DNA from 4 places in the Burkholderia arboris genome. Region 1 is predicted to be linked to each of the others. Evidence: riboswitches for the same ligand, from Rfam matches in the RefSeq annotation. Region 1 holds a riboswitch; each other region holds the start of a gene.

The links. Region 1 has a riboswitch for cobalamin ahead of OHZ10_RS13380 (FecCD family ABC transporter permease). Riboswitches for the same ligand answer to the same signal wherever they lie in the genome.
Region 2: linked by a shared signal. The riboswitch ahead of OHZ10_RS32640 (CbtB domain-containing protein) and the one ahead of OHZ10_RS13380 (FecCD family ABC transporter permease) in region 1 are both predicted to bind cobalamin.
Region 3: linked by a shared signal. The riboswitch ahead of OHZ10_RS27135 (TonB-dependent receptor domain-containing protein) and the one ahead of OHZ10_RS13380 (FecCD family ABC transporter permease) in region 1 are both predicted to bind cobalamin.
Region 4: linked by a shared signal. The riboswitch ahead of cobG (precorrin-3B synthase) and the one ahead of OHZ10_RS13380 (FecCD family ABC transporter permease) in region 1 are both predicted to bind cobalamin.

Annotation. Positions count from the first base shown of each region.
Region 1 is NZ_CP109821.1:2,851,929-2,856,598, reverse strand. It holds gene OHZ10_RS13400 (EVE domain-containing protein) at 89-550, opposite strand; RNA gene ssrS (6S RNA) at 622-803, opposite strand; gene OHZ10_RS13390 (cell division protein ZapA) at 885-1,199, opposite strand; gene OHZ10_RS13385 (hypothetical protein) at 1,196-1,546, opposite strand; cobalamin riboswitch at 1,701-1,952, shown strand; gene OHZ10_RS13380 (FecCD family ABC transporter permease) at 1,995-3,110, shown strand; gene OHZ10_RS13375 (ABC transporter ATP-binding protein) at 3,107-3,922, shown strand; gene cobT (nicotinate-nucleotide--dimethylbenzimidazole phosphoribosyltransferase) at 3,984-4,670, shown strand, end outside.
Region 2 is NZ_CP109822.1:3,397,736-3,402,405, reverse strand. It holds gene OHZ10_RS32650 (inorganic phosphate transporter) at 1-543, opposite strand, end outside; gene OHZ10_RS32645 (histidine phosphatase family protein) at 719-1,291, opposite strand; cobalamin riboswitch at 1,341-1,478, shown strand; gene OHZ10_RS32640 (CbtB domain-containing protein) at 1,512-1,721, shown strand; gene OHZ10_RS32635 (CbtA family protein) at 1,735-2,457, shown strand; gene OHZ10_RS32630 (LysR family transcriptional regulator) at 2,480-3,397, opposite strand; gene metE (5-methyltetrahydropteroyltriglutamate--homocysteine S-methyltransferase) at 3,526-4,670, shown strand, end outside.
Region 3 is NZ_CP109822.1:2,192,766-2,197,435, reverse strand. It holds gene OHZ10_RS27135 (TonB-dependent receptor domain-containing protein) at 1-1,458, opposite strand, end outside; cobalamin riboswitch at 1,674-1,866, opposite strand; gene OHZ10_RS27130 (AraC family transcriptional regulator) at 1,956-3,014, opposite strand; gene OHZ10_RS27125 (hypothetical protein) at 3,181-3,525, shown strand; gene OHZ10_RS27120 (Dabb family protein) at 3,515-4,147, shown strand; gene OHZ10_RS27115 (NADP-dependent oxidoreductase) at 4,192-4,670, shown strand, end outside.
Region 4 is NZ_CP109821.1:1,866,720-1,871,389, forward strand. It holds gene OHZ10_RS08810 (precorrin-8X methylmutase) at 1-37, opposite strand, end outside; gene cobG (precorrin-3B synthase) at 30-1,394, opposite strand; cobalamin riboswitch at 1,502-1,692, opposite strand; gene OHZ10_RS08820 (hypothetical protein) at 1,839-2,135, shown strand; gene cbiE (precorrin-6y C5,15-methyltransferase (decarboxylating) subunit CbiE) at 2,258-3,529, shown strand; gene OHZ10_RS08830 (cobalt-precorrin-5B (C(1))-methyltransferase) at 3,529-4,617, shown strand; gene OHZ10_RS08835 (cobalt-precorrin-6A reductase) at 4,614-4,670, shown strand, end outside.

The sequences.
Region 1 (4,670 bases):
ACCGGCAGCGGTTGCTTAGGCTGCGCGAAAGTGCCGCGAGTTCCGTGACGGCAGCACGTGCTGACCAGATTTGACCTTTGGCGCGCGCTTACTTCATCAGCTTTTCGGTGATGAACCGCCATTCGGCGCGCGTGACGGGTGTGATCGACAGCCGGTTGCCGCGTGCGAGCACGCGCATGTCGGCGAGCTCGTCGTGTTCGCGCAGGGCGGCGAGCGGCACGAGCGGCGACTTGTTCACGTAGCGCACGTCGACGAGCAGCCAGCGCGGCGTTTCCTGCGTCGATTTCGGGTCGTAATAGGGGCTGTTCGGATCGAACTGGGTGGGATCGGGGTAGGGCGTCGACGACACTTCGGCGAGGCCCGCGATGCCCGGCTCGGGGCAACTCGAGTGATAGAGCAGCACGCCGTCGCCGATCTTCATCGTGTCGCGCATGAAATTGCGCGCCTGATAGTTGCGCACGCCGGTCCACGGCAGCGAGCGCTGCGGGGCATTGGCGAGATCGTCGATGCTTGCTTCGTCCGGTTCGGACTTCATCAGCCAGTATTGCATGGATCGTGATCGACGCAGAAAGAGGCTGCTACAAAAGAAAACGGCACCGGGACGTGCCCGATGCCGTTGGATAGGCCCCCGCCTTGGCCGCTAGGCCGGCATCCTGAACCTGGGGTTCAGAATTGGTCGCAGTTAGCAGCACTTCGGGTACATCAGACAGAGTGACGCGCGCGCCCGTGCTACAAATTTCCGCAACCGTGCACATGGCATTGGTTCAAGGAATATATGACCTTGGCGAACCAGGCAGGGAAGCTGACTGAACTGTGATTCGATGCGCCAATTTGACCACCGTTGATCGCAGAGATCAAGGGGAATCGACGCATCGATTAAAACGTTACTGCGTCTCGTGCTGTGCGAGCACCGCGCCGAGCTGTTCGTTCATCTGGTGCATTGTACGACGGATTTCCTCCGCCGGAAATGCTTCACCGTGCCGCACGCTCGTTTGCAGCCGCAGCAATTCCGATGCGAGCGACAGCGCCGCCATCACCGCAATGCGATCGGTGCCGCGTACCGAGCTGTTCGAGCGGATTTTCGACATTTCGGCGTCGACCCGCGCGACGGCCTCGAGCAGCGCCGCTTCGGTCTCGGCCGAACAGGCGAGCCGATAGGCCTGACCGAGAATCGAGACTTCGATCTGCTTGGTGCTCATGCATGTTCTCCGTGGCTGGCCGCGTCATCGCCATCCGGACGCGCCTGCGCATCCAGCAGGTCGAGCTGGTTGTCGGCTTGCTCCGCGCTTTTCGAGCGCGGCAGCTTTTCGAGAATCGCGTTCAGTTTCACCTGGGCGTCGTCGATCTTTGCCGACAGCGTGTCACGCTCGGCCGCGAGCGCATTGCGTTCGTCGCGCAGTTCCGCGAGTTCCGCGCGGACCGTGTCCGCTTCCGCGCGCAATTGCGCGACCTGCTCCTCGAGCGCGAGCCGTTCCGCGTGATAGCGCTTGTTCAGCGAAATCAGACGGCCAATATTTTGAGATAAGGTTTCGAGTTCGTTGAGCATTTGCTGCGTCCTCTAAAGACCCAGCATTTTAGCGCGGAATACCGTGCAATCCGACATCTGTAACGTTTCCAGTCGTAACACCCCTGCTTCTTGCCGTGAATCGGTGCTTCCCGTACGTGTCCGGACGCTTCCTTGACGCTCGCGTTACCCGCTCCTAAACTGGCGCCGCCTCGGTGCTCGCGCGTGGCACGCGCGGTTAAACGGGAAGCAGGGCGTGCGCTCCGGGAGCACACCAGCCTGCGCTGCCCCCGCAACGGTAAGCGGCCGCGTCCCTTGACGCAGGCCGGCTCGGGCGCGTTTTGCGTGCAGATGTCGCACGCGGGCGCGGGCCACTGCGCGTGAAACGCGCGGGAAGGCGAGCCGGACCGCCGCCAGCCCGGATACCGGCCGAGACGGGAAGCCCGCATGGGCTTCGTGACGCGTGGCCTGCGGGGAGGCGGGGCGCGCAATGCTTCACGGAATGTTCTTCGATGCTGACCCCAATCGTCCGCGCGGCGTCCCTGTCACGTCCGGCCGGCACCCTCAATCGGATGCGCCGCGCGCCATGCGCGCGGCCGTGCACGGCATGAGCGCCGCGCGCGCCGCCGCGATCTGGGCCGCGCTGGCCGCCGTGGTCGCGCTGCTGTTCGTCGCGTCGCTGTCGATCGGCAGCGTGCCGATGTCGCCGTGGCAGGCACTCGCGTCGCTCGTGCCGCATGGCGGCGATGCGCTGTTCGCAGATATCGTCCGCACGCTGCGCCTGCCGCGCGCACTCGCCGGCTTCGCGTGCGGCGCGCTGCTCGCGCTCGCCGGCGCACTGCTGCAGGTGCTGCTGCGCAACCCGCTCGCGGAACCCTACGTGCTCGGCGTGTCCGGCGGCGCGGCCGGCTTCGCGCTCGTCGCGATGATCGCGGGCGGCGCGTGGTGGCTCGTCGACGCGTCCGCATTTGCCGGCTCGCTCGTCTCGGTCGCGCTCGTGCTCGGCCTCGCGCGCCGCGAGCTGTGGCGCGGCGATTCGCGCGACGCGTCGCCACGCTTGCTGCTCACCGGTGTCGTGATCGCGGCAGGGTGGGGCGCGCTCGTCACGCTGTTGCTGTCGCTCGCGCCCGATGCGCGGCTGCGCGGCATCATCTTCTGGCTCACGGGCGACCTCAACGGCGTGACGGCGCCGTGGTTCGCATGGAGTGCGCTGCTGCTGGCCGCCTGCGTCGCGCTGCCGGCCGCGCCGCAACTGAACGTGCTGCTGCGCGGCGATGCGACTGCGCAGGCGCTCGGCGTGCCCGTCGCGCGCCTGCGCATGCGGATCTATCTCGTCGCGTCGCTGGCCGCCGCGGCCGCGGTGACGACGGCCGGCACGATCGGCTTCGTCGGACTCGTCGTGCCGCATGCGCTGCGGCTCGCATTCGGCAACGACCAGCGAATGCTGCTGCCGGCCGCGATGCTCGCGGGCGGCGGCGGCGTGATGGCGGCCGACCTGCTCGCGCGCACCGCGATCGCGCCCGCGCAGTTGCCGGTCGGCGTGATGACCGCGTTGATCGGCGTACCGGTGTTCCTGTGGATGTTGTTGAGGAGACCGATGCGATGACGGATGCCGCACGACACGCCGATGGCGGCGACATGACCTGCGCGGCCGTCGACCTGACGCTGACGGCCGGCGCGCGCACGCTGCTCGACCGCTTCACGCAGGCGTTCCGCCCAGGCGAGATCTGGTGTGTCGCGGGGCCGAACGGCGCAGGCAAGACGACGCTGCTCGCGACGCTCGCGGGGCTGCAACCGCCGGCCGGCGGACACGTCGAGATCGACGGCCGGCCGCTTGCCGTGTGGCGCCCCGAACAACTTGCGCAACGCCGCGCGCTGATGCTGCAGCAATTGCACGATGCGTTCAGCGCGACCGTGTTCGACACGGTGCTGCTCAACCGCTTTCCGTATCTCGGCGGCTGGGGCTGGGAGCGCGACGGCGACCGAACGGCCGCGCGCGATGCGCTCGCGACGTTCGACCTGACCGCGCTCGCGTCGCGCGACGTCCTGTCGCTGTCGGGCGGCGAGCGGCAGCGGGTCGCGCTGGCCGCGACGCTGTGCCAGGATGCGCCGCTGATGCTGCTCGACGAGCCGCTCGCGCATCTCGACCTGCATCACCAGATCGACTGCCTGACCGCGCTGACCGCGTGGCTCGAAACGGGCCCGCGCACGGTGCTGTTCTCGTGTCACGACCTGAATCTCGCACGGCGTTTCGCGACGCATGCCTTGCTGCTCGACGGCCGCGGCCGCGCGTGGGCCGGCCCCGTGCACGACGTGCTGACGCCCGCGCGCGCGAGCGACGCGTTCGGCTATCCGCTCGTGCTGATCCGCGAGAATGGTCGCGATGCGCTGCTGCCGGCGTGGCCTGCGCGACAATGAGCTTTCCCTTTCCGATTCTTTCGATGCGCGGCGCATGCCGCGCGCACGACACGGCTCCTCGATGACGACTCCGACCCACTTCCCGCCCGCGATCGCGCCCCTCGACGACACACTGCGCAAGCGCCTGCAGCATGTGATCGACCACAAGACCAAGCCGCCCGGCAGCCTCGGCCAACTCGAGGCGGTCGCGCTGCAGATCGGCCTGATCCAGCGCACCGAGCGGCCGGTCGTGCAGCGTCCGGTGACGATCGTGTTCGCGGGCGACCACGGGATCGCGGCCGAGGGCGTCAGTCCCTATCCGCAGGCGGTGACTGCGCAGATGGTCGCGAATTTCCTGGCCGGCGGCGCCGCGATCAACGCGTTCTCGGGCGTCGCGCAGAGCACGCTCGAGATCGTCGATGCGGGCGTCGCGTCACCGCTGCCGCTGTCGGACCGGCTGGTGTCGCTGCCGGTCGCGCGCGGCACGCGCAACTTCGCGGCGGAGCCGGCGATGACGCGCGACGAGGCGATGACGGCGCTGGCCGCCGGCGCGGCACGCGTGCGCCTGCACGCATCGCTCGGCACGAACGTGATCGGTTTCGGCGAGATGGGGATCGCGAACACGTCGTCGGCCGCGTGCCTGATGAGCCGTCTGCTCGACGTGCCGATCGACGCATGCGTCGGGCGCGGCACGGGCCTCGACGACCAGGGCCTCGCGCACAAGCGCGCGGTGCTCGGCCGCGCGCTCGTCAAGCATTCGCACGCGGTC
Region 2 (4,670 bases), on a different replicon from region 1:
CATCAGCTGGTTCATCAGCCCGACGCCGATGATCGACCCGATCAGCGTATGCGAGCTCGATGACGGCAATCCGAAATACCAGGTTGCGAGGTTCCACACGATCGCGGCGATCAGCAGCGCGAACACCATCGCGAAGCCCGAGCCGCTGCCGACCTGCAGGATCAGCTCGACCGGCAGCAACTGCAGGATGCCGAATGCGACTGCGCCGCTCGAGACCATCACGCCGAGGAAGTTCCACATGCCCGACCAGATCACCGCGACGTTCGGCGTCAGCGAGTGCGTATAGATCACGGTGGCGACCGCGTTCGCGGTGTCGTGGAAGCCGTTGACGAATTCGAAGCCGAGTGCGATCAGCAGCGCGGCGCCGAGCAGCAGGTAAGGGAACAGCTTTCCTTCGCGGACCGGTGACAGATCGTCGATCAGGTGCGTGGCGATATAGACGGCGCCGAGCACGAGCACCAGCAGGAAGACGGCATAGCCGACCTGCCTGGTGCGTTCGACGGAGCCCGGCGTGTTCGGTGCGGACGAAGCAGGTTGATTCATGACGGCATCTCGTAAGGGAACCGCGTCCGATCCTAGCTGCGGCTAGCCGTCAGTTTGATGACAGTCGGGAGGACGAACGGTGTGTCTTGCAGATGCGTAAGGTGATTGAAGGCATGCATTCGTGACGCGACGTACCGGCACGCATCGTTGCCCACATCGTGAGCGCAATGCGGGCCTACGCGTTGCCGTCCGCAATCAACGTCCATCCATCCGGCGATGCAACGAGCGTCGTGCAGGACAGCGGCGCGACGCCGATACGGGTTGCCGCCCTGGAATCCATCCGCAGCGCATGGGCGGCGGCCGCGCGAACGATCGGCGCATGCGTGATCGCGACGATGTCGCGGTCGTGTCGCAGCGCATTCAACCATGTGCCGACGCGGCGCATGGCTGCTTCGAACGATTCGCCGCCGTGCGGCGCCGCGGACGGGTCGCCGATCCACGTACCCAGTTCGTCCGGCAAGTCGCGTGCAAGGTCGTGCAAGCGCTTGCCGCGCCAGTTTCGGCAATCGATGTCGCGCAGCGCGTCGTCAGTTTCGGAGCGCAGACCGAGTGCGTCGGCGGTCTGCCGTGCACAGCGTGCAGGGCTGCACAGCGCGAGCGAGCCGGCGATGCTTGCCCACCGGTCGCGCAATGCAGCGGCTTCGGCGAGCCCGTGTGCATCGAGCGGATCGTCGTCGGGAAACGTGCCGGTGCGCATCGCCCGGGTCGATGCATGCGCGATCAGGTACAGCGTGGCAGGCAGGGTCATGTCGGGCTTTGTAGGATCCGGGCCGGGGGCAATCGTTCGCGAGCGGTCCCTTCATTCCGCGAACGTTCGCGCGTACAATTCGCCCGATACGAAACGCGGAAGCCGGTGCAATCCCGGCGCGGTCGCGCCACTGTAACCGGTGATCGATGATCCCGGAAGCCAGACCTGCCTTCGTACCCATCCAACATTTGCCGGGGCGCGATTCCCCTGAGGTGCATCCATGAGCGAAGCAGTGCTGAAGCCGGCAGTCGTGCCGGCACCCATCCCCGTCCGTGAACTGTTGCCCTGGGCCATATTCGTCGGCCTGATCCTGTTGCTCGCGCTTTATTTCGTCGGCGCGGAACAGGGCGCAACGTCGCTCGTGCCGGGCATGTACGTTCACGAATTCGTCCACGACGGCCGCCATCTGCTCGGCTTTCCCTGCCACTGACGCGGAGGTCAAGATGGTCGGAAAGCTGCTCATGCGCGGGATGCTCGCAGGCATCGCCGCGGGCCTCCTCACGTTCGGTTTCGCGAAAATCGTCGGCGAACCGCAAGTCGATCAGGCAATCTCCTTCGAAGAAAAAGCCGACGCTGCCAAAGGCGAGGCACCGGAGCCCGAACTGGTCAGCCGCCACACGCAGGCCGGCCTCGGCCTGCTGACGGGTGTCGTGACCTACGGCGCGGCATTCGGCGGGCTGTTCTCGCTGGTCTTCGCGTTTGCCTATGGGCGAGGCAGCCGCCTCCCCGCGCGACCGCTGGCCGCGTGGCTCGCGCTGGCGGCGTTCATCGCGCTCGTGATCGTGCCGAACCTCAAGTACCCGGCCAATCCACCGTCGGTCGGCGATCCCGACACGATCGGCTATCGCACGGGCCTGTTTTTCCTGATGATCGCGATCTCGGTCGCGACGATGGTGTTCTCGGTCAGCGTGCGCCGCCATTTGCTGGCAAAGCTCGGCCAGTGGAACGCGTCGATCGTCGCCGGGCTCGTGTTTGTCGCGATCATCGCGGCCGTGCAGATCGGGCTGCCGTCGGTCAGCGAGTTACCGGCCGATTTCCCGGCGGCCGTGCTGTGGAAGTTCCGCGTTGCGGCTATCGGCATGCAGGTGATCATGTGGACGACGATCGGGCTGCTGTTCGGCGCGTGGGTCGAGCGCAGCGAACGCATCGGCCTGCGCGCCGCCTGACGCGCAGCGCAACCGGGCGCGCCTAGCGCAGCATGCGCGGCATGCGCGGCGCGCTCCACGTCGATTCGCGCGCCAGCGCGACGAACGCGGCCAGATAGTCGATCGAGGCGTCCGCTTCGCGGATGCCGAGGAAGATCTGCTTCGCGATTCCCTTCTTGCCGAGCTTGACCGGCACGACCGGCATCCGGTCCGCGTACTCGTCGGCCAGCCATCTCGGCAGCGCGGCCACGCCGCGTTCGCTCGCCACCATTTGCAACATGATGTCGGTCGTCTCGATCGACTTGTGCCGCCGAGGCACGATGCCGGCCGGCGTCAGGAACTGGTTGTAGATGTCGAGCCGGTCGGTTTCGACCGGGTACGTGATCAGGATCTCGTCGGTCAGTTGCTCGGGCGTCACGTAGTCGGCGTTCGCGAACCGGTGCGAGTCGGCGACCACCAGCACCTGCTCGTAGTCGAACACGGGATCGAAGCGCAGGCCCGGCTTGTTCAGCGGATCGGGCGTCACGAGCACGTCGATGTCATAGCCGAACAGCGCGCCGATACCGCCGAACTGGAAGCGTTGCTTCACGTCCACGTCGACGTCGGGCCAGCGCGACAGGTACGGCGACACGACCTTCAGCAGCCACTGGTAGCACGGGTGGCACTCCATCCCGATGCGCAGCGTGCCGCGCTCGCCCTTCGCGTACTGCTTCATCCGCTCCTCGGCAAGCTCGAACTGCGGCAGCAGCCGGTTCGCCAGTTTCAGCAGATATTGGCCGCCCTGTGTGAGCCGCAGGCCACGGCCTTCGCGGTCCCAGATCGGCGTGCCGAGCTGCTGCTCGATTTTCCGGACGGTATGGCTGAGCGCCGATTGCGTGAGGTGCAGCGCATTGGCGGCCGCGGTCAGTGAGCCCTGGCGCTCGACTTCACGAATGACGACGAGATGGAATCGTTCCAGCATGGATTTTGCCTGTGCAACGAATGCATGAGAAATTTTAATGGATAAATGAAATAATGCCATTTTATTTCATGGTTTGAAATCCCTATGATGACTGCCGGATCTTCAATTTTTCTCTGGACGGCAGCTTCATGGTTACGACACACAACCTCGGTTTTCCGCGCATCGGCGCGAAGCGCGAACTCAAGTTCGGTCTCGAGCGCTACTGGAAGGGCGAGTCGTCGCGCGACGCGCTGAAGGCGCTCGGCACCGAGCTGCGTCAGCGCCACTGGCACGACCAGCGCGATCTCGATCTCGCGCCGATCGGCGACTTCGCGTTCTACGACCAGGTGCTCGACATGAGCTTCACGCTCGGTAACCTGCCGAAGCGCGTGCAGGACTTCCACGGCGATGCGCTCGACAACTATTTCCGCGTCGCGCGCGGCCGCTCGGCGCAGTCGGCGGAAGAACACGCCGCATGCTGCGGCGGTGTCGCGGCCGGTGAAATGACGAAGTGGTTCGACACGAACTATCACTACATCGTGCCGGAGTTCCACGCGGACACGAACTTCTCGCTCGACCCGTCGCGCCTGCTGCAGCAACTGGCCGAGGCAAACGCGCAGGGCGTGAACGCGAAGCCGGTGATCCTCGGCCCCGTCACATACCTGTGGCTCGGCAAGGCGAAGGACGAATCCGATCGGCTCGCGCTGCTGCCGAAGCTGCTGCCCGTGTACGGCGCGCTGCTCGACACGCTGACCGCGCAGGGCGTCGAATGGGTGCAGATCGACGAACCGATTCTCGTGGCCGAGCTCGATGCCGAATGGCGCCAGGCGTTCCGTACCGCGTATGCCGCGCTGGAAACGCGCCGCATCAAGGTGTTGCTCGCCACCTACTTCGGCCAGCTTCAGGACAACCTGACGCTCGCTGCCTCGTTGCCGGTCGACGGCCTGCATGTCGACGCGATCAACGCACGCGACGAAATCGACGCACTGGTACGTGAACTGCCGCCCGAGCGCGTGCTGTCGGTGGGCGCGATCAACGGCCGCAACATCTGGAAGACGGACCTGAACGCGACGCTCGACTGGCTCGAACCGCTCGCTCAGCAGCTCGGCGATCGCCTGTGGCTCGCGCCGTCGTGCTCGCTGCTGCACGTGCCGGTCGATTTCGCGAGCGAGGAGAAGCTCGATGCGGAAATCCGCTCGTGGCTTGCGTTCGCGCTGCAGAAACTCGACGAACTGACGGTGCTCGCGACCGCGCTGAACGAAGGCCGCGACAAGGTGGCCGATTCGCTCGCCGC
Region 3 (4,670 bases), on a different replicon from region 1:
GCGCGTGTCGTAGATCGCGGCGGTGAACGTGCCGTACGACGTGTTCGCGTCGAGCGCGGCCTCGACCGACGTGCTGCGTTCCGGGCTGAGGTTCGGATTGCCGTAGCCGGGGTAGTACAGGTCGTTGAAACTCGGCAGGCGGAACGCATTGCCGTACGACACGCGCGCCGTATAGACCGGCGTGATCGCCCACGACAGCGCGGCATTGCCGGTGTTCACGCCTTGCCCGGCGATGATCTCGCGACGCCCCGCGAGGAACAGCGTCACGCTGCCGAGCGTGGCCGACTGATGCAGCGAGAACGCGGAGTCGTTGCGCGTCGGTATGCCGCCGGGCGCGTCGATCGGCAGGGACGCCTGTTCGCGCGTGAAGTCGTACCCGAGCTTGCTCTCGCCCGATAGCGGCAGGCCGAACAGGTGGAACCCGCGCTCCTGATGGGTCAGGGAGGTCGACGTGCTGATGCGCTGCGAATTGATCTGGTCGGTCGGGATGGCCGGATCGCTCGCGTAGAGGAATTGGCGATCGTTCGCATAACCGAACGACTGGTCGAACTGCGTATCGGGCGTGATGTCGAGATGGAACGCGAGACCGGTCGTCAGCTGGTGATCGAGCTGGCGGTTCGGATAGCCGCTGTTGTCGTAGGACAGGTCGGAACGGTGATACAGCGCGAACGTCGAGACCGACCAGTTGTCGCGCGCGTAACCGAGGCGCGCATCGAGATCCTGCGCGTGATACGGATTGCGGCCGTCCTCGTGATACGGCAAGACCGGCCGCGTCGAATCGATGCCGGCCGTGTTGTACGTGTGCAGGCCGAGCGAGTAGGTGAGCCCGCCGAGCGCGGCGAGCGGCCCGGTCGACGGCACTGTGCCCGACGTGCGCAACTGCGTGTCGAACGTCTTGTTCGACCCACCGCCGAACGACACGGTGGTCTGGTTCGGCTGGCTCGACGAGCGGCGCGTGAACAGCTGCACGACACCGCCCATCGCGTTGGCGCCGAACGACGCGGCGGCCGGGCCCGAGATCACTTCGACCCGTTCGAACGCTTCCGTCGGCAGGTCGGCCCACGGCGCGATGCCGGTGGTGGGCGAGCCGATGCGGATGCCGTCGATGAACACGGCGACCTGGCTCGCCGACGAGCCGCGGATGCTGACCGATGCGGACGAACCGGGGCCGCCGTTCTGCGAAACGGTCACGCCGGGCAGCGTCGCAAGCGCCTGAGTGATGCTCGGGTCGCTCGGCGAAAGCCGGTCGAGGTCGGTTCGCGTGAGGACCTGGGTCGTCGCATAGCGCCCGTCGAACGATTCGGGCAGGCGACGCGTGTCGGTCACGCTGATCGTCGGCAGGTCGACGCTTTCCGCCGGCTGGGGCGGCTGCTGGAGCGCGGTGTCGCCGGCGGCATGGGCGATCGGGGCGAGCAGCGCGGTGGCGGCGGACGTGGCGAGCAGGTGGCGAATGTTCATGAGACAGCGGGAGAAGGCGTGTTGCGCGTACGGCGGTCGCGAGCGAAGGGCGGGCAGGTTGTGCATGCCGACGGCGTGTCGGTGCGACGCTTCCGGCTGGGAAGCGGATTCGGGAACGAAGGGCATCTGACGGATCCTGAGGTCGGGTCGTCCATGCAACGGGCGACCGCCAACGGCGGTGCTTGCGCATCGGGACACCCCGCCCGGTGCGGCTGCTGGACCTCGGGTCGATGGCAGGTCTCCTGGCTCGCGGGTCGTCATCCGTGCAGGCCTTCCCGGTTTCCCAGTGGCATGCAGTGGCACGGATTCGCCGCTCACAGTTGCGGGGGCAGCCGCAGTTTCGAGGCGTTGCCCCTCCTGCGTTCCCTTTTGATCCCGTCTCCGGGAACCATCAGCGCGCAAGGGTAATGGCGTGCGCTCGGGCGCGTCAATTGCCGCGCCGCGCGGGGATGCGAAAAAACGTCATTACCCGGCAACTGCTTTCCGAATCCTTTCGCTTATGCGCCGGTGTCGTGTTTTTCGTCTGAAGAATCGGGGTGATCGGGCGCCCAGCGCTCGCGCCGGAACCGGCTCGGCGCGACGCCGGTCCAGCGCACGAACGCGCGCCGGAATGCTTCTTCGCCGCCGAAGCCGAGATACGCGGCCACGCGCGTAATCGGCCAGTCCGTCTCGTGCAGGCATCGCCGTGCCGCATCGGCCAGGCATTGTTCGCGCAGCACGTGATAGCCGCTGTCTTCCGCCGCGAGCCGCCGCCGTAACGTCGCGTCGCTGACGCCGAGCCACGCGGCCAGTTCCGCGAGCGCCGGCAGCGCCTGTTCGCGCGCGAGCGCCGCATCGAGAAAACCGCGCACCTGCTGCGCCCATGACACGACGGCCGGCGCCGCATCGATCAGACGAAACGGAAAGTCGACGAGAAACGCGTCGAGCTCGCCCGGCTGCCGGATCACGCGGCAATCGAGCCGCGTCGCGTCGAACGCGAAGCCGTAGGTTTTCCGGCCGACGTCGACCGGCGCGTTGAACAGCCCGAGCAGCGGCACCGCGTCGTCGCGGCGCGGATGGCCGAGCCACACGCCAGTGGGCCGCAGCGGTTGCCCGATCAGCCAGCCGAACAGCTGCAGATAGCAGAACAGGCCGGTCAAGTCGACGAGGCATGCGGCCGGGCTGCGCGTACGACGCAGCGAGTCCATCCGGAACGTCGCGTGGCCGTCGCGCACCGCGAGCGACAGCACGCCGGCGCGCGGCGTCAGCATCTCGCAGAAGTCGCGCGCGCAGCGGATCGCGTCGGCGAGCGTCGCACAGCTCAGCAGGCAGCGGCACATCAGGTCGACTTCCTGCTTGCGCATCGGCGGATGGCCGTTGCCGCGCGCGACCTGCGCCTCGAGCCGCACGATCGCGTCGCGGTACAGCGCGACGAAGCCGCCCGGCGTCGTCGCCGCTTGCTGCGGTTGCGCCGTGCGGTCGGCCGGCGGCGCGCCGCTGCGCGTGAGTTCGCTCAGCAGGCGCGCGTCGAGACCCGGCAGCACGCGTCCGCTCGCCGGCAATACACGCTGTTTCATGAGTCTCCCGATCTGATCGCTGCGACAGGGGCCGGTGAGCGAGCCGGTAGGGGTTCTTGAGCTGCGCCCACGCAAGAATGCTATCCACGCCGGCCGCCTTCGGCCTCGCCGGAACGGCGTAGGCCGGCCAGCCATCCCGACCCGAACGACCACGGACGATACGCGAATGATCCAGATCGTAGACGAAATCACGCTCGCGCCCGAGCGCATTCCCGACGTGCTCGCGCTGCTGCGCGACCGCTATCTGCCGGGCCATGCGGCACGCGGATTGACGGCGGCCGGCCGCTGGGTGTCGCCGCCCGTCGCGGTGCCGGGGCAGCCGAGCACGCTGTGGCTGACGTGGCAGGTCGACGATGCGTATTCCTATTACCGGATGCGCGCGATGACCGATGGCGACGTGGTGGCGTTCTGGATGGCGGTCGACGGGCTGTGCGATGCGCGCCGCCGCCATGTGATGACGGACGCGGACACGCCGCTGCCCGCGCTGACGGAGGCCGACCATGCGGCATGACACCGCGCAGGTATTCGTTTTGACGGATCACGCTGCAAAAGCGATCGAGCACGCATTGCGCGAGGCCGCGCAGGCGTTGCCGGGCGCGAAACGCGTGACGCTCGCGCGCAATCTGGAAGGCTGCTGGGGCGCGGGCGACTACACGCTCGATGTGCTGCGCGAGGAACGATCCGCCGATTCCGCAGCCGATTTCGCCGCACTGGCGCAACTGCCCGGCATTGCGCGCCTCGACGGCGCGGCGTGCCGCGCGATCGGCGGCGGCCTGCGCGAACCCGCGTTACGCGACGGCGTGTGGCGCACGCTGATGTTGCGGGTACGCCCGCAGGCAAGCGAAGCACAGGTTGCCTCGCTCGAGCACGAACTGCTGCACATGCCCGCGTTCATGCCAGGCATCCGCAACTGGCGCCTGAACCGGATCGAAACCCCCGGCGCCTGGACGCACGTGTGGCAACAGGAATTCGCGCAGGTCGACGATCTGCTCGGCGAGTACCTGCTGCATCCGTATCACTGGGGCTGGGTCGACCGCCGGTTCGATGCCGAAAGCCCCGACTGGACGGTCGATGCGATCTCGCATGCGTTCTGTCCGCTCGCGTCGAGCCTGCTGGCCGACACGGCGGCGTGAAGCGCCGCGCACACCCAACCGACAACACCACTGGAGACACGAAGATGCGAGCGCTTCTGATCGACCGCGTCGGTCATTCCGACGCCTTCCGGCTGGCCGACGTGCCGGCGCCGAAACCGGGCCCCGGCGACGTGCTGATCCGCGTCGCGTACGCGGGCGTCAATCCCGCCGACTGGAAATGCCGCGAAGGCTTTCTCGGCGCGTTCATGCAGTACACGTTCCCGTTCGTGATCGGTTTCGATGCGGCGGGAATCGTCGAAGCGGTCGGCGACGGCGTCGCCGGGTTCGAACCCGGCATGCGCGTGTTCGCGCAGACCGACGTTGGCGCGGGGCGCTGGGGTGCGTATGCGGAATACGTCGCGGTGCGCCACGACTCGGTCGTGCGCTTGCCCGACGCGGTGAGTCTTGCGGAAGCGGCCGCGACGCCGACCCCCGCGCTGGCCGCGTGGGCCGGCCTGTTCGACGACGGCGGGCTGCGTGCCGGACAAACCGTGCTGGTGCATGGCGGCGCGGGTGCGGTCGG
Region 4 (4,670 bases), 990 kb from region 1:
GGTAGATTTCCTGCCCGTCGCGAATGTAGTCAAGCATCGGTGGTGTCCTGGCTGTGGCGCGCGCCCGCCAAACGGGCTGCGGCCTGGTCAATCGTCAGATGGCGCGCGAGCGGGGCGCCGAGGCCCTCGGCCGCGTCGCGCCGATAAAGGTCGTAATGCGCGGGCGCCACCGCGACGAGCGTATGCGTCGCGGGACGCGGCAGCGCGCAATGGCGTTCGCAACCGGTCAGGTGCACATCGACCGGATGGCCGATGTGCGCGGCGAGCGCGAGCGCGTCGCGTTTCGTATCGGCGCGCGCTTTCGCGCAGCCCGCGCTGCCGGTGCAGGCGACGAACGTCGCAAGCGGGTCGGATGACTGGCAAACGAGGCCGATCGTCGCGAGTGCGTCGCGCGTGGCCGGTGCGCGTTCGTTCGGCACGCCGTGCAGAAACAGGCCTTGCCACGGCGTCATCGACAGCGTGCCGTCGCCGTCGGCTTCGGCCAATGCGGCGAGCTGTTCCAGTTGCGCCGCGTCGAGCCGCCCGAGTACGCATTGCACGCCGACGCTGCAGCGCGCCGCATCGAGCGACGGGTGCGCGCCGAAACGCAGCGCCGGGTGAGCGGGCATGCGCCGCCAGCCGGCGAGCGCGGGATCGGCCGCGAGCGGGAAGGGCAGGTAGTGCTGTGCGCGCTCGAGTAACGCACGTTCGCCGGCTGTCGCGAGCACGGCGCGCATCCGCGTGACATCGGCCGGCGCGAGTTCGAGGAACGCGAGCAGCAGTGCGCGGACCAGCACGACAGCCTGGTCGGGCGACACGTCGACCGACGCAGGACGGTCGCCATCCGCGACCGGCGGGCAGCCGGACAGCCCGGCCGCGATGCGTACCGCACCGTCTGCGCGGCGCCATGCGGCCAGCCAGATGTCATGCGGATGATCGAGTGCCGCGACCGATTCGCCGCCGTCGAGCTGGATCGAGAACTTCGGCGACAGCTCGCCACGGCGCGGCTCATGCGCGAGCATGTCGAGCAGCGGAAGGGCGAGTGCGTGACTGTCGACGAGCGCGCCGGGATCGTGCCCGGCGAGCGGGCTGAGCAGAAGGTTGCGGACGTCGTCGCTTGCAGCAAGCGCGGCGGTATCGGCGGCCGGGTCCGCGGCCGCATCGACGCGCGGGCCAAGCCCCGCGTCGAGCAAGGTGCGCGTCAGCGCATCGGCAGCGCCGTCGCGAATGCCGCGTAGCTGGAGATTCGCGCGATTGGTCGCGTCGATCGCGCCGGAGCCGTATTGACGCGCGGCGGCGGCGATCGCACGCGCCTGGCGCGCGTCGAGCCGGCCGCCCGGCAGCTTGATCCGGCACAGCCCGCCGTCGGCGGCCGCGACCACGCGCACGAGCCCCGGGCAAGCCGACGGGCGCACGACGGGCGACGCAGGAATCGAATCGGGGGCGGAACTCAACGGGATACCGGGACAGTGTCGCGCCGCGGCCAACGCATCGGTACACCCCGCCCGACGCCGACTGGCACGCACGCACTTTCAGGCCGGCAGGTCTCCTGGCTGACAGGTCGGCACCGGCTCCCGGCCTTCCCGGTGAAACCAGTGGCATGAGGGGGAGATCGGCTCGCTGTCTACAGTTGCGGGGGCAGCCACAGCGGCGCGCAACGCGCCCTGTGTTCCCTCTTCGGCCCCGAAGGGCACCGGCGAACGAACGGCCGTAGGATACCCGATTTCGGCACCGGCCCGACATCGGCGATTGGCGCCGGGACCGTGTCGCAGCATGGCTGTGGCGGACTGCGCGCGGTCGCGTGGATGGTACGATTGGCGGCTCGGCATTCGACCGGCGACGCGCCGGGATCCGCAATGATGAAACTCGGCAGGACGGAGCTGTTCGGCATGGGGATTGCGCTGGCCTTGCTGGCCATTCCCGCATGGATGCTGCTCGCATTCGTGCTGATTCCATTTGCGCCGTCCGCGGAGTGGCCCAAGAATGTCGGGCTCGCCGGCCTCGTCGTGCCGATCGTGGCAGGTGGAACCTGGCTGTTCCGGCGAGGCGGCGTACGGCCGCTCGTGTGGCTGCTGCTCGGCTGGCTGCTGGTCGCATCGATCGCCGGCATGTATCTGACCTTGCTGAACCATCTCGGCGGCATGCCGCGCGGCTGACATCGCTGCCGCATCCGCGCCCGGGCAGGCGGTGGCGGCGGCCGTCAACGGAACAACGCGCAGCGGCACGGCGGCTGCGCATCGCAACACATGGCAGGAAATCGAACGATGGGGAAGGGTGCATGACGGCGTGGCTGACGGTAGTGGGCATCGGCGACGACGGTTACGCGGGGCTCGGGCGCAGCGCACGACGCGCGCTGCTCGACGCGATGCGCGTGGTCGGTGCGAAACGGCATCTCGACATGCTGCCGGCACGGCTGCGTGCCGAACGCGAAGCGTGGCCGTCGCCGTTCGATCTCGCGGGCGTGCTCGCGCGGCGCGGCTCGCCCGTATGCGTGCTCGCGAGCGGCGACCCGATGCTGTTCGGCGTGGGCGCGACGCTCGCGCGCCAGCTTTCCCCCGACGAATGGCGCGTGCTGCCCGCGCCGTCGTCGCTGTCGCTCGCGGCCGCGCGCCTGGGCTGGGCGCTGCAGGACGTCGGCGCGGTCTCGCTTGTCGGGCGTCCGCTCGCGACGCTCGCGCAGCACCTGCTGCCGGGGCGGCGCCTGTTCGTACTGAGCGCCGACGGCCGCACGCCGGCCGCCGTCGCGGCCGAGCTCGCCGCACGCGGCTTCGGGCCGACGCGCATCAGCGTGTTCGAACATCTGGGCGGCCCGCTCGAACGGCGTCTCGACGGCCTCGCGCAGGACTGGACCGTCGCCGAAACGGCCGCGCTCAACCTCGTCGCGCTCGACTGCCAGGCCGGCCCCGACGCGCCGCGCCGCGCGCTCACGCCCGGCCTGCCCGACGATGCATACCGCCACGACGGCCAGCTCACCAAGCGCGACCTGCGCGCGATGACGCTCGGCCGCCTCGCGCCCGCGCACGGCGAGCTGCTGTGGGACGTCGGCGCGGGCAGCGGCTCGATCGGCATCGAATGGATGCGCGCGCATCCATCCTGCCAGGCAATCGCGATCGAGGCGCATGCGGAACGGCAGCGTTTCATCGAACACAACCGTGATGCGCTCGGCGTGCCGGGCCTGCAACTCGTCGCGGGCCGCGCACCCGATGCGCTTGCGGGGCTCGCCACGCCCGACGCGATCTTCATCGGCGGCGGTGCGACGGCGCCCGGCGTGCTCGACGCGTGCTGGTCGTCGCTGAAACCCGGCGGCCGGCTGGTCGCGAACGCGGTCACGCTGCAGGGCGAGATGGCGCTCGCCGCGTGGCGCGACGCGCACGGCGGCACGCTCACGCGCGTGTCGCTCGCGCATGCGGAGCCGCTCGGCCGCTTCGACACGTGGCGCCAGCCGCTGCCGGTCACGCTATATGACGTGCGCAAGCCCGACACGGACGACAGGGCCGATGCGATCGCCACGGCCAGCGCGTCGAATCCGGCGAACGCAACGGACGCGTGATGCGCGACGAAACCCCCGAACAGCCCGCGCCGCTGCGCTTCGGCTATACGACCGGCAGCTGCGCGACCGCGACGTCGCTCGCCGCCGCGCGGCTGCTGCTCGCGGGCCAGGCGGACGACGCGGTCGAGATCGTGCTGCCGAAGGGGCAACGCGTGATGATGCGGCTCGAGTTCTGCCGCACCACGGCCGACGGCGCCGAAGCCGGCACGATCAAGGATGCCGGCGACGATCCGGACGTCACGCACGGCGCGCTGATCTTCGCGCGCGTCGCGCTCGCGGCGGCGCCCGGCGTGCGCTTTCATGCGGGGCCGGGCGTCGGCACGGTCACCCGCGCGGGGCTGACGCTGCCCGTCGGCGAACCGGCGATCAACCCGGTGCCGCGTCAGATGATGACGACCCACCTGGAAGCGCTCGCGGCAGAACAGGGCTACGCGGGCGGCTTCGACGTGACGATCGGCGTCGAAGGCGGCGAGGCACTGGCACTGAAGACGATGAATCCGCGTCTGGGCATCGTCGGCGGGCTGTCGATCCTCGGCACGACCGGCATCGTGCGGCCGTTCTCGTGTTCCGCCTATATCGCGTCGATTCACCAGGGCATCGATGTCGCACGCGCAAACGGCATCGCGCATATCGCCGCGTGCACGGGCAACGCGAGCGAGGACGCGATGCGTGCGCACTACCACCTGCCCGACATGGCGCTGATCGAGATGGGCGATTTCGCGGGCGCGGTGCTCAAGCACCTGCGGCGCGCGCCGGTTGCGCGCCTGTCGATGTGCGGCGGGTTCGGCAAGCTCAGCAAGCTCGCGGCCGGTCACCTCGACCTGCACAGCCGCCATTCGAGCATCGACCTGCCGCTGCTCGCACAATGGGCGGCCGACGCCGGCGCGAGCGATGCGCTGCAGGCCGCGATGCGCGCCGCGAACACGAGCCAGGAAGCGCTGAAGCTTGCACAGGCCGACGGCGTGCCGCTCGGCGATCTCGTCTGCGCACAGGCGTTGCGCGTCGCACGCGATATCGTGCCGCCGTCGGTCGCCGTCGAGATGTTCGCGATCGACCGTCAGGGGCGCTTCGTCGGGGAGGCGCGATGAGCGCGCGGATCCTGCTGCTCGGCGGCACCGGCGACGCGCTGAAAATCGCGCGC